Regions from separate parts of the Colwellia sp. 20A7 genome, predicted to be linked through region 2. Evidence: predicted binding sites of a transcription regulator. Region 2 holds the regulator's gene; each other region holds the start of a gene.
The links. Region 2 encodes MetJ, which represses methionine synthesis genes. Its sites were predicted from a motif close to TAGACGTCTAGACGTCTA; they were not measured.
Positions count from the first base shown of each region.

Region 1: a site for MetJ is predicted at 4,039-4,056, ahead of msrA (peptide-methionine (S)-S-oxide reductase MsrA). Genes of this name have one in related genera too.
Region 3: a site for MetJ is predicted at 4,266-4,283, ahead of serA (phosphoglycerate dehydrogenase). Genes of this name have one in related genera too.

Region 1 covers NZ_CP047130.1:3,658,141-3,664,074, forward strand. The annotation lists gene GQS55_RS15720 (DUF3083 family protein) at 285-1,418, shown strand; gene GQS55_RS15725 (response regulator transcription factor) at 1,462-2,013, opposite strand; gene GQS55_RS15730 (sensor histidine kinase) at 2,094-3,341, opposite strand; gene GQS55_RS15735 (hypothetical protein) at 3,624-3,869, opposite strand; gene msrA (peptide-methionine (S)-S-oxide reductase MsrA) at 4,175-4,753, shown strand; gene nadC (carboxylating nicotinate-nucleotide diphosphorylase) at 5,073-5,934, opposite strand, start outside.
Region 2 covers NZ_CP047130.1:4,121,790-4,127,723, forward strand. The annotation lists gene metL (bifunctional aspartate kinase/homoserine dehydrogenase II) at 1-1,603, opposite strand, end outside; gene metB (cystathionine gamma-synthase) at 1,630-2,799, opposite strand; gene metJ (met regulon transcriptional regulator MetJ) at 3,114-3,452, shown strand; gene hemE (uroporphyrinogen decarboxylase) at 3,589-4,656, opposite strand; gene GQS55_RS17750 (acyl-CoA thioesterase) at 5,214-5,690, shown strand; gene GQS55_RS17755 (S1/P1 nuclease) at 5,702-5,934, shown strand, end outside.
Region 3 covers NZ_CP047130.1:1,105,403-1,111,336, forward strand. The annotation lists gene tyrR (transcriptional regulator TyrR) at 1-759, shown strand, start outside; gene GQS55_RS04820 (fumarylacetoacetate hydrolase family protein) at 1,052-2,053, shown strand; gene maiA (maleylacetoacetate isomerase) at 2,081-2,722, shown strand; gene serA (phosphoglycerate dehydrogenase) at 2,940-4,184, opposite strand; gene rpiA (ribose-5-phosphate isomerase RpiA) at 4,485-5,141, opposite strand; gene GQS55_RS04840 (5-formyltetrahydrofolate cyclo-ligase) at 5,253-5,882, opposite strand.

The DNA.
Region 1 (5,934 bases), 460 kb from region 2:
CAAAGTCTAAATAGCACTAAAGCCCGCTTGCCAAAATAACTATCTAAATATATGGTTAGATGTATACCTAATTTTATACCTAAAGGAAACTGAGAAGGTGATTCTAATTAATTTCATCTCATAGTCGCTAATACCAATCATTCCTCCCCCGTCGAAATACTTCTGATCACATTGTCTTCAATTTGCAATCTAAGTGACATAAAAATGTCATTAAAAAAACCTACACTTAGCGCAATAACTTAGCTCTCTACATAACCTGAATTCAGGTTAAATAAGGAAATACAATGTCTATTATGAGAAAACGAAATGCAGATCATAAAAGCTATATTCCTAATAATGCACGTGATAACCAATACATATTAGCCGAATTTACAATCACAGATGAACTTATTCAACAATTTTCAAAATATCCTTTTCAACCAGGTGTTCAACAAGAAAATTTTTATAATTTTTATCAAGCTTTAGCAAAGATATTATTCGATTTATCTGATTTATTTGAAGTAGAAAATTGCCAATTTATTGCAAATGATAAAATAGCACGTGTTAGGTTTGGTCAAGAAATGCATCAATGGCAGACAAATCAACAAATTCTATTTTACTATAATCCCGAAAATCATCACTTACAAAAAACCTTTTTTGATGCCAATAAACGCGCTAAGAAAATATCATTACTTTTTCTCACCTCTGGTACAAAGATCAGGGAGAATTCAGCACTTTTTCATACTAAAATTTCCCAGTTAGTACGTGCGTATGCCAAAGAGATATCATTAGATGAAAGTGAAGTTCGTTTACGAGATCATCAACATATTACTTATGATTTATTTGCGCAAAGTAAGCCCAATAATATAGATAATTCTTTAACAACACGGGCACATAAACTGCGTCCCATTAATCATCGATATGCAAGTCAGGATGTTGAAGTACCCAAATATCACTCAGCAATGACATATGCTATTGTAAATATTCCTATCTCAAATAGGTTACTCAATATGGTTGATATTGATCCAACATCAACTGATCCATATAATCCACTTTATACCTTTTTAACCGATACTTTTACGCAAGCTTCAATGCAATTTAATTTAAATAATGGTGCTTTAATTGCCAATGGCTTAGTGCCGATTGTACGCTACAGTATTCATGATATTGTCTCCCGTATTGGTGAGTTGCAAATGCTAGGTTACAATCCTGAGCAAAACCCTTGCGGAATAGTGAGTAAGTGGGATGCGAGTGAACTAGTTGACAATGTACAACTTATTTTTGTTGCCACTGATAAAAATAAAACTGACCATGGTTTTGCGCGTTTTTTAAATCAAATAGAGAAAACCTTAAAGCTTATGGCTACTGGATTAAAGATGGAGCCAAATAAGGATGAGGTTGTTATTAGGTTCCATCAGCATATCGCTTATAACTTTTAACTTTTAACTTTTAACATTGCGATAAAATATAGGCTTAGTCTAACTAACTTTTTACAGTATCACCCTGAGGCTTTTTTTGAAGCTTTCGCTGCAAGGTGCGTCTATGCATAGATAGTTGGCGAGCGGTTGCAGAAATATTACCGTTATTTGCTTTTAATACTTGCTGAATATATTGCCACTGTGCCTGTTCAGCAGAAAGTGTTTCCCCTTCTAGTTCGGTATCTGTTGAAATAGTTGATACTTTACTTTCATTAAGAGCCGCTAATAATGTTTGTGTGTCTAGCGGTTTAGATAAGTAATCATCAGCTCCTAACTTGATTGCATCAACAGCGGTAGCAATACTGGCAAATCCGGTCAGTAAAATTATACGACTGTGGGGTCTCACCTTTCTTAGCGGTGCAATAATTCCCAAGGTAGTTTCCTGCGCTAATTTCATATCAAGTAATATATATTCGGGCGCATGTCGATGGCACGCTAATAAGGCTTCTGAGTTGCTGTCTACATGTAAGCAATTAAAACCATGTTTAGTTAACCGACGCATAACTGTATTAGCAAATATGGTGTCATCTTCTACCAGTAGTAATTCTTTAGTCATGTTATTCCATTTTTCGGTGTAGTCTTTATTAAGCTAAATAAGTAAAAGTTTGTATTAAGTTCAGTAAAATTTTTAACTAATTATTGCACAGGTAAAGTCAAGATAACTAAAGCGCCGCCTTGATGGTGGTTAGTTAACAGCAATTTTCCACCCAGGCGCTCAAGCGTTGCATGACTTAAAAAAACAGCCATACCTAAACCTTGCTCACTACTTACCGGCTTCACGCCTAATTCTTTTAATTTTTCTAATGTAAACCCAGGACCATAATCTCTGATAATAAATTGCCAACTTCCCTTATGCACTTTACTCGTTAACGTTATTTCATGAATAGCATTCGCTTTTGTTGCTTGTATAGCATTATTAATTAAATTAAGTATTGCTGGTAATAATGTCGCATCGGCCATAATAGTAACATCACCTTGATGCTCTTTTATTAGCTCAACATCAATATCAGGGTAATTCACGCGTAAATTTTCTAATATTTCATCAAGTAAGTTATCCACGGTACTCACTGTACGAGTTTGCTCTTTAATAGAAAGTACCATCGAACGAAATGCATCTAAACTATCACTACAACGTTTTAACTGACTTTGCATATCGGTAATAATACTATTATCAGCAAAGTCTTCCTCAAGCTCATCTGCCAATAATTGTATGGTTGCAATAGGCGTTGCCAGTTGATGAGTCACTTGTGCTGAAGCAACACCAAGAGAAGTCACTTGCTCTTGCTTTAATAAGTTCTCTCGATAAGCGGCAATAGCAAGTTCTCGTTGGTTAATGCTGCGCGCCATTTTTCCAACAACAAGTGCAACCACTAAAGTAGAAAATAAAAAATTTATTCCCATAGCAATAAAGTGCCCTTCCATATTGCCATGCATAACACTCATCGGTAAAAACCATAATAAAATGCTATAAGAGCCAATCGCTAAAAAGGCAACTAATGCGAGTAAGGTTGGTGGTAATGTCACAGCAGCAATAGCGATCGGTATTAGCAAGAGTGAAACAAAAGCATTGGTTGCGCCACCACTAAAAAATAATAACAGCGACATAAATAAGATGTCTGAGCAAACTTGTATTAATAAAGCCAGTTGACTGACTTGCAATTTTTTTTGATAAAATACAAAACTAATAAAGGTATAAATTAGCTCTAATGCAATTACGCCAAATAAAGGGGCCCATGGCAGTTGATAATTTAAAACTAAATTAACGAAAAGTATTAACAATAATTGAATAACAATGGCGACGCTACGTAAAGCAAGTACCATTTGAATTGGGTTGCCGGACTTAAACGTTACTGAAAAATTAGTAATTTTAAAAAGTGGAAACATAAATGACGAACAACATAAGGTTAACAAATCTGAGCTAAGCTTAATAAGCTTTCGTTTAGCTAACTTTGCAAATGAATATTTGTCTCATATTATCTTTATTTTTGATCTATGTAATGAGTAAAATCAAAAAACAGTACAATAATTTGGTAATAAGCAACTTGCTCTAAAGACACTGTTCAAAAGTGGCTATTAGCTATTGCTCTTGAAATTTTGATAAAACTTAAAACGATGGCTTATCATGATAAGTAGAAGAGTAGAAAGTTACAGAGCGATGCTGGTTATTCATGATAAATTATTACTGTGTACTACTTGAGATAAACGGTTATCAGTAATCATCAAGATGTCTAGCTTTTGTCTTCTGCAGATGAATAGGTTATTACCGGTTTTCTTTTCAGCTACTGATTTAGCTTTAGAGACTAAGTCAGCAATTTTATGGTATGAATTATAACAAGTTGGATCACGCCAATAGCCAAACTCACTAAAGGATAAAATAATAAGTTTACTGCTAACGCGGCTTAGCTTTTTCATTTAAGTACTTGATATAAAAATAATAGACTGTAATTAATGGCAGAATAACAAGATATTATGACGGTAATATTGCCGTCGTATTACAGATATATTTCGCAGTATATGGTCTACTGTTTTAAAGAGTATGTTCACTGATGTTAGTTTAACTACGCTATTTATTGTTGTAATATGTACGGCTAAATGAATATATTAATATTTCAATTTACGCATTAATTAAGGCCTAAGTTAAACCTTAATTTAAACCTTAAGTTAGGCCTTAATTTAATTGAAGTAATAATTCGCAATTAATAGTGAATAGAAACCCTATGACAAAAACGACAACGACTGATGTTAACAACACTCAAAGTGATAACACTGCACAACTTGCTACCTTAGCTGGAGGGTGCTTTTGGTGTATTGAAGGGGCTTTCACGCAAGTTAAAGGCATATTTTCAGCAACATCTGGATATATGGGCGGACAAACAGTTTCACCAACTTATGAAGAAATATGTACGGGTGAAACTGGACATGCTGAAGTAGTACAACTTAGCTTTGATTCTGCTTTAATTACTTACCAAGAAATACTGGAAATATTTTTTACCTTGCATGATCCTACGCAATTAAATCGACAAGGTAACGATATAGGAACTCAATATCGTTCAGCTATTTTTTATCATGATGACTCTCAGAAACAAATAGCTGAAAAAATCATTCAAGAGATGACTGACGAAAAAACCTTTGATCAAGAGATTGTTACGCAAGTGTGTGCCATTGAAGTCTTTTATTCTGGTGAAGAGTATCATCAAGATTATGTTAATAATAATCCTGAAAATCAATACTGCCAAGCAATTGTATCACCTAAATTAGCCAAATTTAGACAAACATTTGTTAATAAACTGAAATAGCTAAACGTATACAATTTATACATACCATAACCTGAAGAAGTGTTTGGACGCTCTAAATATCGATAACGAGCATAAAAATACTTCTTTTGGTTTTGCCGCTACTAGATGAATAATGAATTATTCAAACGCGCTGAATATTACTTGTTTCAATATTTTACCAACCAACCAACGCAACTACCTACTCCATTAAAGCTATAAACTTGTGAACGGTTAGGCTAATTAGTTTTATTTGAACGTGTCCATTAAGCTTAAATCACTCAACATAGTTACTCGAAAAGTACAGTTTAAAAGTGATTACACAAAATAACGACTTAAATAATTACTGAAAACGCATGGATAAATCGACAGCTTGCACGTGTTTAGTCAATGCACCGCTAGAAATAAAATCAACGCCAGCTTTAGTGTATTCTTGTAAAATTTCTATCGTCATATTACCCGAGACTTCTAATTTAGCTTTACCACGTGTCGCAGCAACCGCTTCTTCAATCATGGTAGGAGTAAAATTATCTAACATAATAATATCAGCGCCTGCCGTTAGTGCTTGTTGAAGTTCATCCATCGACTCCACTTCTACTTCCACGGTTTTATCACTGTGATTTTGTTTTGCTGTAGCAACCGCTTGTGCAATACCACCGCAAGCAGCAATGTGATTTTCTTTAATTAGGAAAGCATCGAACAAGCCTATTCGATGATTTACACCACCACCCGATAATACTGCGTATTTTTGTGCGCTGCGTAAACCTGGTAATGTTTTGCGAGTATCTAATAACTTAGTATTAGAGCCAACTAATTCTTGTACATACTGGCTTGTTAATGTTGCAGTACCTGACAGGGTTTGCAGAAAATTAAGCGCTGTACGTTCGCCGGTTAACAAAGTGCGTGCATTACCTTCAAGTTGAAATAAGGTTGTGTTTGCTTTAACTTTTTCTCCGTCACTAACAAACCAAGTGATCTTGGTTTTTGCTAGCTCTGGCTGTGAATTATCTAATTGTGCAAATACTTCATTAACCCAAGAAGTACCACAAACAACACAATCTTCACGTGTAATAACGGTTGCTACTGCTTGTTCATTGGCAGGAATTAACATTGCGGTAATATCTTGCTCTACATTGGGTGTTTGTCCATTAATAACACCTAAATCTTCTTTCAGTGCCCAAGTAACCGTTGCGGTGACATCTTGT
Region 2 (5,934 bases):
GATTACTTAACCAGGCCAGTAATTCGTCGTTGTTATACGGTTTAGCTTCTTGCTTAAATAATGACAATGCTTGATTCACGTCAATGCCATCGTTATTGATTAAGGCTTTTTTCGACGATAATAATCCGACAAGGTGAGTATTTTCTAAGGCATATATTCTATTTAACTGTGCAGGTAATAGCTCAAGGAAACGCTCACCAATATTACCTAAACCCGCAATAACCAACCCTATATGGCGAGAATCTTTAGTCATATCGTGATGAACTTTATTCAATAATTCTGTGCTACAAGGCTCGGCCAATACGGCAATAACACTATGATTATTTTTACTGCTCACTAAAAATAGAGGCTGAGCACTCTTTAAAGATCGTTTAAAGCGCGCTTTAATATCGCCGCGTTGTGCAACGTTATGTCCAACCGTTGCAATAATAGCAGTAGGAATAAAAGTAACTTCGACGTCGTGACTGGCTAACCATTGGCTTAACGCTTTTTGCTGATATTGATTGATAACAATAAAGCCTTGCTCGCCATCAGAACAAATAGGCGAAAATTCAACTAACGCTTTTTTAAATAAACTAGCTCTTGAGCTCCCCGCTACGTCATCGGCCAAATCAGCAATAAAGCTTGCTGATTTCGCTAATATCAGATCATTCAAATAGGTAACTGAGAGCTCTTGTTTTGCAATATTGCCAAAAGTACCTATTTCTGTACCGGCAACTTGTGAATCAAAACTGCTTGCTACATGTAAGTGACAGTGGTGAGATAAATTTTCATTAACCAATGGCATTAACGTTTTGGCATGTAAAACAGGATTACCTAAACGTCCTAGCTCTTTTGCCACACCATTAGGTAAACGATGTAGTTTTCTCGCATTAGGTACAACGCGTGGGTCGGCGCTATAAATACCATCGACATCGGTCCATAAGGTTACATTATTAGCGCCGACTAAAGACGCAACAATAGTTGCTGAATAGTCACTACCATTACGGCCTAGCGTGCAAGTTTTACCGCGACTATCACGGCTAATATACCCTGTAATTACAGCTAATTTTCCAAACTGCAATCGAGTTTTAAATTGTGCACTACTTAAGGCATGATCAACCACACAATTTTGTTCGTTGTCTATCACGAGAAAATCACGGGCATCAACCGAGTTACTTGGGCAAATTTTTTCATTTAATAAAGCTGATAATAAACGTGCAGACCACAATTCACCGTAAGCTAAAATATCATTTCTGTGCTGAATGATATCATTCGACAACCACGTTCTTAGCTGAACTATATCGGTAGATAATAGCGGTGTTAGTTGCTTTGAACTTTTCTCGTTTAACAATGCATTGATAAGTAAAAGTTGTTGTTGCTCTAATTCGCTCAACGCTGCTGTTAGGTCAGAGCTTTCTGTTTGCGCTAATATGGCAAACAAACTATCGGTGGTTTTACCGTTAGCAGAAACAACAACAATGTCATTGAGTTGGCAATTTTGTCGGATAATATCAACAACGCGCTCTATGCACTGCGCATTAGCTAAAGAGCTACCACCAAACTTATGCACGTTAACCGCATGTTTAGCTAATTTATTTTGAGGTCTTTGTGATTCTGTCATTTATTCTTCTGCAAAATTATTGTTTATTAACGCGTTTGGCTTTGTTCTAACCCATGCGCTAAATCGGCCAAAATATCATTAATATCTTCAATACCGACTGAAACTCTCACTAAAGAGTCTGTAATGCCAGCCGCTAGTCTTGCTGTTTCGGCCATACCAGCATGAGTCATTGTTGGCGGATGACAAATTAAACTTTCTACTCCACCTAGTGATTGCGCTAAAGTAAACAGCTCTAAATTAGCAAATAACCTTTTCACCGACTCAACGCCACCTTTAACATCAAAACTTAGCATAGCGCCAAAGCCTGCTTGTTGCTTTTTAGCAATTTCATGTCCTGGATGGTCTTCAAAGCCTGGATAATAAACCGACTCTATCGCAGGATGATTTTTTAGAAACGCAGCAACTTGCTCTGCATTTTCTTGATGTTGTTTCATACGAATTGGTAAGGTTTTCAGGCCTCGTACCGCCAGAAAACTATCAAATGCACTGCCAGTAATACCAATACAATTTGCCCACCAAGCTAACTCATCACCTAAAGCCTGCTCTTTAGTCACTAAAACACCACCCACAACATCGCTGTGTCCGTTGATATATTTAGTGGTAGAGTGAAAAACGATGTCTGCACCCAATGTTAATGGTTGTTGTAAAGCAGGAGATAAGAAGGTGTTATCTACAGCAACTAAGGCACCTACTTCATGACTAGCGTTAGCTACTTCTTCAATATCAACTAACCGTAATAGCGGATTACTCGGGCTTTCAATTAACACTAATTTAGGTTTTTGTGCTAATGCTTCGGCTAGTGCCGGTTTGTTATTTTGATCAACAACAATGAGTTTGAATTGACCACGTTTGGCTAAATGGGTAAATAAGCGAAAGCTTCCCCCATAACAGTCATGAGGAATAACAACGAGATCATCAACGGATAGTAACTGACAAATCAATAATACTGACGACATACCGGTGCTTGTAGCAATACCAACTTGGCCTTGCTCTAATTTAGCAATCGTTTTAGCGAAAGTTGCTCGGGTCGGATTACCTGTTCGAGAATAATCAAATTCACGTTTTTCATTAAAGCTCTTTAATGAATAAGTGCTAGATAAATGAATAGGAGCGACAACCGCACCATGTTGTTTATCAGTGTTAATACCCGCCTGAACTGCCGAAGTAGTAATGCTTTTCATTTTAGTATTCGACATTTTTATTCCTTATTTTCATTAACTAACACCACAAACTTATATATTTAATATTTTGGATGTTTGGACGTCTATAACTCTAAAGGTTTTGACTATTTAGGTCAAGAATTTTTAGACATCTAAACTTCTACTTGACTGGATTTCTGCAACCAGTAGAATTGCATGATTAAGAAGAAATAAGTATATGCTTCTCTGTTCCAATGAAGCTTAATTGATATTTAATTCAACTTTAATTAAATAATACCTTTAAATGAGTTTTTATAATCATATAAAAATAATAATTAACCATTTACATTAATAGCTACAGAGGAATTTACATGGCTGAGTGGAATGACGAGTATATTAATCCCTATGCCGAACATGGTAAAAAGAGTGAGCAAGTAAAAAAAATTACTGTCTCAATTCCTTTGCGTGTCTTAAAAGTATTAACTGACGAACGAACTAGGCGCCAAGTAAATAATTTACGCCATGCAACTAATAGCGAATTATTGTGCGAAGCATTCTTACATGCGTTTACCGGCCAACCTTTACCAGATGATGAAGATCTCGCTAAAGATAATGATGAAAAGTTACCTGCTAGTGTTCGCCGTATTTTAGAAGAAAAAGGGATTACTGATTTTAGTGCTTATGAAATAGATGATGACGAATTGGTTTAAGTCCGACTTTATCAATAGCTTAAAATAACTAACCTCAAATAAAAAAAGTAGCAACCTCTATAGAGTTTGCTACTTTTTTTGTTTTTAATATCAGATTTAGCCAATAATATAGCTACAAGATTTGCTACAAGATAATTTACCCGTGATATGGCTTACTTAAACGATGCACTGACTCAATAAAGTGTCCTGCATGATCTGGATTCACATCAGGGTGAATACCATGGCCTAAGTTAAATACATGCCCTGTACCACCTTCACCAAAACCGGCTAATATTTTAGATACTTCCTGTTCTATACGCGGTAATGGTGCATACAACATAGAAGGGTCCATATTGCCTTGCAACGCAACTTTATCGCCAACACGTGCTTTAGCGTTTTCTATATCAATAGTCCAATCAAGTCCTACAGCATCACAGCCTGTGGCAGCAATATCTTCTAACCACATGCCGCCATTTTTAGTAAATAAAGTTACTGGCACTTGGCGACCATCATTATAACGCGTTAAACCGTCAACGATTTTATGCATATATTGCAATGAAAATTCTTTGTAATCACGTGGTGACAATACGCCGCCCCAGGTATCAAACACCATCACTGATTGCGCACCAGCAGCAATTTGTGCATTCAAGTATGAAATTACAGAGTCAGCTAGCTTATCAAGTAATAAATGAAGTGTTTGTGGATCAGAAAACATCATTTTTTTGATTTTAGTAAAAGCTTTTGAACTGCTACCTTCAATCATGTAAGTTGCCAACGTCCACGGACTACCTGAAAAACCAATCAACGGCACGCTACCATTAAGTTCTTTTTTAATAGTACGAACAGCGTTCATTACGTATTGCAATTCGCCTTCAGGATCAGGAATGCCAATTTTTTCAACATCGGCCTTACACGTAATAGGACGTTCAAATTTAGGACCTTCGCCCGTTTCGAAATATAAGCCCAACCCCATAGCATCAGGAATTGTTAATATGTCGCTGAATAAAATAGCTGCATCAAGCGGAAAACGACGCAACGGCTGAATAGTAACTTCACAAGCTAAGTCAGCATCACGACAAACTGACATAAAATCGCCAGCATCTTTGCGTACTGCTCTATATTCAGGTAAATAACGTCCTGCTTGTCTCATCATCCAAACAGGTGTGTAATCTACTGGCTGCTTTAAAAGCGCACGTAAATAATTATCATTTTTTAATTCAGTCACCAATAAACCCTCTAATTTATTCATTATTTACTTACTTGAACTTCCAGAAATAGGATTAACAAGCAAATTATGCGCGTATTCTAGCACTCGTGGTATTTTGAATCTATGCGCCAAATCAATTCATTTACGCCGAACATTCATCTTATGAAAAATATTTCAATTTAGTTACATTTAGCTAGACATTATCAATTCACCTAACAATCAACTACTTAATCCACAATAGGCATGGGGTAGGCTTTATACGAAATTCATCGTCGAGTTTATGCTCTATTAAAGTTGTTGCAGTGTTGAAAATGCTTTGCTATAAAATACCTGCGCAAACAAAGAAGCACTGATTAATAATAAAAATACTTCTGAGCATAATGAATAAGAAGCTTGTTTAACAAGACCATAATGCGAGCATTTCAAGCCTTTCTCTTCGAGAAAGGCTTTTTTATTTGTGCTTAAAAATTTATAGCTGAAAATTTATAACTCAAATAATTATTCATTATCCCTTTCAATAGTATAAAATCGCCTTCATAGCACTTTCCTTTAATTTATAAAACTAGAGAAGAATAATGAATAGCCCACAACGCGATATAACTTTAAGATTTTTAGCTGAGCCACAGGATGTAAATTTTGGCGGTAAAGTCCATGGTGGTGCGGTAATGAAGTGGATTGATTTAGCAGCCTACGCTTGTGCAGCAGGTTGGAGTGGTCGTTATTGTGTTACTGCTTATGCCGGTGGCATTCGCTTTATTTCACCAATACATGTAGGTAGCTTGGTAGAAGTAGAAGCTAAAGTTATATACACAGGTAATTCATCTATGCATATTGCCTTAGAGGTAAATGCCTGTGATCCTAAATCGTTAAACCGACACTTAACGACCAATTGTATTGTTATTATGGTTGCCGTTGATCAAAATGGACAATCAGAAACTGTACCACAGTGGATTCCTAAAACAGAAGAAGATAAAAAACAGCATAGTACAGCAATAAAATTAATGGATATGCGCAAACAGATAGGCAGTGAAATGCAAATCTTTGCTGAGTAAAAGAATACTTAATGATGACCAAATATTTAGCATTAACTGTAATTATTCTTACAATTTCATTCAGTAAGCCAAGCTTTGCTTTAGGTAAGCTTGGTCATCAACTTGTTTGCCAATTAGCATTTGAACATTTACCAGAAAAGCAACAAAACAAAATAACTGACCTACTCAGTACTATTCCTGATCAACATAAAAAACTCATCAATCATTTTAATAATCAAAAAGACAACAGTACCATAACGTTTGC
Region 3 (5,934 bases), 1.6 Mb from region 2:
GCTTTACCTGATGATGTCGCTGAATCTGAATTATTTGGTGTTGGTGAAAAAGATCAAGTTCAGGGCAAACGTGGTATCTTTGAGCTTGCTGACAATGGTAGTGTTTTTCTTGATGAAGTGGGCGAAATGTCTACTAAGCTTCAAAGTAAGTTATTGCGTGTTATTCAAAATGGTAGCTTTAGAAGAGTAAACTCCGAACAAGAAGTTACCGTAAATGTCCGTATTATTAGTTCTACTAATAAAGATTTGCTCCATTTAGTTTCGCTTGGAGAGTTTAGAGAAGATCTTTATTATCGCTTAAATGTTTTCGGTTTGAATATCCCACCATTACGTGAACGAAGAAGCGATATTTTACCGCTGACTGAGTTTTTTATTGCGCATGCTGGGCAACGTATTGGCAGAGTCAATTTAAAATTAACGCCAGAGTGTCGAGATTTTATTGAGCATTACCCATGGCCAGGTAATGTGAGGCAGTTAGAAAATGTGTTAACCCGAGCAACCTCGTTGCTAGAAGGTGATGAGATTGAAATTAGTCACCTTCAACTGCCAGCATATACCCGTGAGCATGGCTATTTAGAACAAGAATTTGAAGGTACACTCGATGCTGCAGTAAAAGGTTTTGAAGCTGATTTATTACGCAAACTTTACCCTGCATACCCAAGTACTAGGCAACTAGCGAAAAAATTGGGTTTAAGTCACACTGCCATTGCTAACAAGCTACGTGAATATGACATTAATAAAAAAACCGTAAAAATTTAGCCTCAATAACATAACAAAAATAGTGAAATACCTTTGTCAGCATATAAGCAAACGTAAGGAATTGTATACTGACAAAGGATAATCGATCTGATATTAATGATATATAACCTCCTCTTTAAGTCATTTAACCGTGACAAATAGAAAATACGGTGTTGTCATGCAAGTGGAAAAATACCTGTAAAGAATTTATTCCAAGGCTTTCTCTGTTCTCTTTTGGAATTACTTGTCGATTTTAGTTAAATATTCATAGAATTAGTCTTCTCTCATTATTGTCTTTTACGAAAGGTTTGCCATGAAATTAGCTACTCTTAAAAATAATACGCGCGACGGTCAACTCGTTGTTGTAAGTCGAAACCTGGAAAAAGCGATTGCTGTACCTAATATTGCTATTACATTGCAAAATGCTCTTGATAACTGGCAAGAGGTAGCTCCTAAATTAACGCTCATTTATAACACCTTAAATAAGACTGTATCTAATACAGATATGGATGGCGTCATTGATTTTGAACAATCTAATTGTGAATCACCATTACCGCGAGCTTATCAATGGGCTGATGGTAGTGCCTATGTGAATCATGTAGAGCTAGTACGAAAAGCCCGTAATGCTGAAATGCCAGAAACCTTTTGGACAGATCCCTTAATGTACCAAGGTGGCTCTGATGCTTTTATTGGTCCTTATGATGATATTAATGTGGCATCTGAAAGCTACGGTATTGATTTTGAGTCGGAAGTGGCAGTCATTACTGATGATGTACCAATGGGCGCTTCTGTAGAGCAAGCAGCAAGCCATATAAAATTATTAATGCTTGTTAATGATGTATCGTTACGTAATTTAATTCCTGGCGAATTAGCCAAGGGATTTGGCTTTTTTAGCTCAAAACCTTCAAGTGCCTTTTCTCCTGTTGCTATTACACCTGATGAGTTGGGGACTGCGTGGAACGGTAAAAAACTACATTTACCATTAATAACCTATTTGAATGACACCTTATTTGGAAAGCCAAATTGCGGTGTTGATATGACGTTTGATTTTCCAACCATTGTTGCTCATGCAGCAAAAACTCGTCCTTTGTCTGCGGGTTGTATCGTTGGCTCAGGCACTATTTCTAATTACGATCGTTCGGCGGGCTCAAGCTGTCTAGCGGAAAAGCGTATGTTAGAAATAGTTGCAAACGGAACTGCTAGTACTGAGTTTATGAAGTTTGGCGATAAAGTCCGTATTGAGATGCTTGACGACAATGGTGATAGTATTTTTGGTGCTATTAATCAAAAGGTTGTCGAATATAAAATATCATAACGAAAGATATTAAAAGTAGGGGATAATATGAAACTTTATGGTTATTGGCGATCAACTGCAGCTTATAGAGTACGGATAGCTTTGTACTTAAAAAAAATCGATTTTGAATCTATTTTCGTACATTTAGTTAAAAATGGTGGAGAGCAATGTAAGGATGATTATACCGCCATTAATCCTAACCAATTAGTGCCAACCTTAATAGATGGTGATTTCACATTACATCAGTCACTAGCAATTATTGATTATCTTGAGTCTAAAAAATCAGGGTTATCATTATATCCTGATAACTTACAAGAGACAGCTAAAGTGAAAGCACTTGCATTAGATATTGCTTGTGAAATTCACCCATTAAATAATTTACGTGTTCAACAATATTTAGTGGATGAACTTAACTTACTAAGTGATGCTAAATTAGCGTGGATTAAGCATTGGATGGTTATCGGTTTTGATGCGATAGAAAAGCAACTTGTACATACCTCTGGCTGTTACTGTTTTAAAGATCAAATAACCGTTGCTGATATTTGTTTAATACCACAAGTGTATAACGCCCATCGTTTTGGTATTGATATGAGTCACTTCCCCTATATAAATCGAGTAGTAGATAATTGCAGTAAACTTGAAGCTTTTCAGTTAGCTCTCCCTGAAAATCAGGCTGACGCACAATCATAATGTTGATCAAAACTTTGCTCATGTAAGTATTATTGCTTAGCGTGTTACATTAAATTGGTAATAGGTGTAAATGAAGTTCAGAGGAATATGTATTAAAGGAATATGTATTAACGGGATAAGAGTCTAGTAACTCTATTTGTGTTGCGATAAGGGAATTATACTAATAATAGGTTGGGTTCTAATCGCGGTTAACGAGATTAGAACCCAACCTGGTAAATTAATGCAATATTCTTGCTTTAATTGTACCGTCAATTGCTTTCAATGCTTTTAATGCTTGTGCGCTATCAGATGACTCAATATCAATAACCACATAACCAATTTCTGAATCTGTTTGTAAATATTGTGAAGCAATATTTATATTGTTTTCAGCAAAGGCTTGGTTAATTTTTGTTAAAACGCCTGGTTGGTTATGATGAATGTGTAATAAGCGGCTTGTTCCTGTTTCTCCAGGTAAAGAATGCTCTGGCAGTGATACTTCTGGGAAGTTAACTGCTGATAAGCTAGAGCCATTGTCAGAATATTTAGCTAATTTACTTGCTACTTCTAAACCAATGTTTTCTTGTGCTTCTTTAGTACTACCACCAATATGTGGTGTTAGAATTACATTATCAAAACCACGTAATGGTGATACGAATTCATCATCATTACCTTTTGGCTCAACAGGGAATACATCAATAGCAGCACCGGCTATTTTCTTGTCTGTCAATGCTTGTGCAAGTGCTTCTATATCCACAACGGTACCGCGAGAAGCGTTAATAAAAATAGCGCCTTTTTTCATCGCAGTAAACTGATCTTTACCTATCATATACTGTGTTTGAGGTGTTTCTGGTACATGTAAACTAACAACATCAGCTTCATTTAATAGTGATTTCAATGAAGATGATTGACTTGCATTACCTAAAGGTAATTTAGTTTCTATGTCGTAAAATCTAACACGCATACCTAATGTTTCGGCTAAAATACCAAGTTGAGTTCCAATATGTCCGTAACCAATAATACCGAGTGTTTTACCACGAGCCTCAAAAGAGCCTACTGCTGATTTTAACCATTCACCACGATGTGCTTTTGCACTTTTTTCTGGAATACCACGTAGCAGTAATAATGCTTCGCCTAATACTAATTCAGCAACAGAACGAGTGTTAGAAAAAGGTGCGTTAAATACTGGAATACCACGTTTTTTAGCTGCTTTGATATCAACTTGGTTTGTTCCAATACAAAAACAGCCAATAGCGACAAGCTTTTTAGCATGAGTTATTACTTCATCAGTTAGCTGAGTACGAGAACGAATACCGATAAAATGCACATCAGCTATTTTGGCAATTAAATCATCATTAGAAAGTGATGTTTTAATATACTCAATATTCGTATAACCTTTCTCTTTTAACTCCTCAAGTGCGCTTTGATGAACACCTTCAAGTAAAAGGATTTTTATTTTGTCTTTTGCTAATGATTTTTTGCTTATTGTCATAAGGTATGGCTTCACTTATTTAAGTTAGAATTACATTGTTAGTAAAAAAGTCAGTTAAATAAAAGTCAGCTAAATAAAACGTTTAGATGGCTAGATATCTATAATTTCAGTAAGATAACATATAGCGTATAAACTCTAAAGAAAATATTTAAGCAAACAAATCAAGTGTTTGATTTTTATGTTTATTTATCTGATTGCTTAGGTGAATTAGTTCGGTGAATGAGCGCTAGGTGTTCTAAATTATATTTTTATTATTTAATGTAAATTAATTTAATAACCTATAAGTATATGATATTACTTAATAACTTTAATGCCGCTAGCGCTACCAAGGATCAATACATCAGCACCTCTTGCGGCAAATAAACCATTTGAGACAACACCAACAATAGCATTAATATCAGCTTCTAACTTTTTAGCATCAATAATCTTTAAGTTATGCACATCAATAATGATATTACCATTATCAGTAATAACACCTTGACGATATTCAGGGTCGCCGCCAAGTTTTACTAATTGTCGAGCAACATAGCTACGCGCCATAGGAATCACTTCAATTGGTAATGGGAAAGTACCTAATATGTCAACTAACTTTGAATCGTCAGCGATGCAAATAAATTGATTGGCAACAGCGGCAACAATTTTTTCTCTTGTGAGTGCAGCACCACCACCTTTGATCATGGTTAAATACTCGTTAACTTCATCAGCACCATCAACATAAACATCTAAAACACCAATGTTATTAAGATCAAATACCTCAATGCCATGTGCTTCCAAACGTTTAGTCGACTCATCAGAGCTGGAAACTGCACCTTCTATATCATCTTTAATCGTTGCTAAAGCGTCAATAAAGTAATTAACGGTAGAGCCAGTACCAACACCAACAATAGTGCCTTCTTTAATAAATTCTAATGCTTTATATGCTGCTGCTTTTTTCATTTCATCTTGTGTCATGAGTTTGCCTTATAGGTGTTTAGCTATTTTTAGTATTTCATTAATAGCGCAGATTATAGCAGTAGCTTGTTAAAAAGACAGTAATAGCAATTTATACTAAGTTGGTATTAACTAAATTGAATTAGTTCTTTTTAGATTAAAATTGTAAGTGTGAGTGGGGGTGATAATTTTTGGCAATGGTATATCCCAATTTTCTACAGGAATAGTCTCGACTTGTTGGCAATCATGAGCAAGCCCTATTGGATAGAAGTGATGTTGTTGCCAATTGGCAAGTGTTCTATCGTAAAAGCCACCACCCATTCCTAATCGAGCACCCTTATCGTCAAAAGCAACTAATGGTGTGAATAAAAGATCAAGTTGGGCTAATGGGCAAATTTTATTGACGGCTAATTTAGGTTCAAAAATACCATAGCTATTTTGTATCATTACGCTATTTTCTTCATATAAAAGGAATAGCAAATGACCTGAACAAAATGGATGTAAAACGGGCAAATAAACATGTTTATTTTGTTGCCAGCACCAACGAATAAATGGCTGTAAATCTAATTCGCCGTCATTAGCTAAGTACAAAGCAATATGTTGAGATTTTTTTACAAAAATACTTTTTTTTAATGTTAATAATAAAGCCTGAGCAGCTTCTTGTTGAAATGTATTTGTGAGCTCTTTTCTTCTGCTACGAATTGTTTTTCTAATTGAGTTTCTATCGCAGTATTGGGTTGGTATTAATAAAGATTTAGTCATTTAATATTTCTTAATTGAAAATAAAGGTGGGTGTATTGAAACACCCACCTAA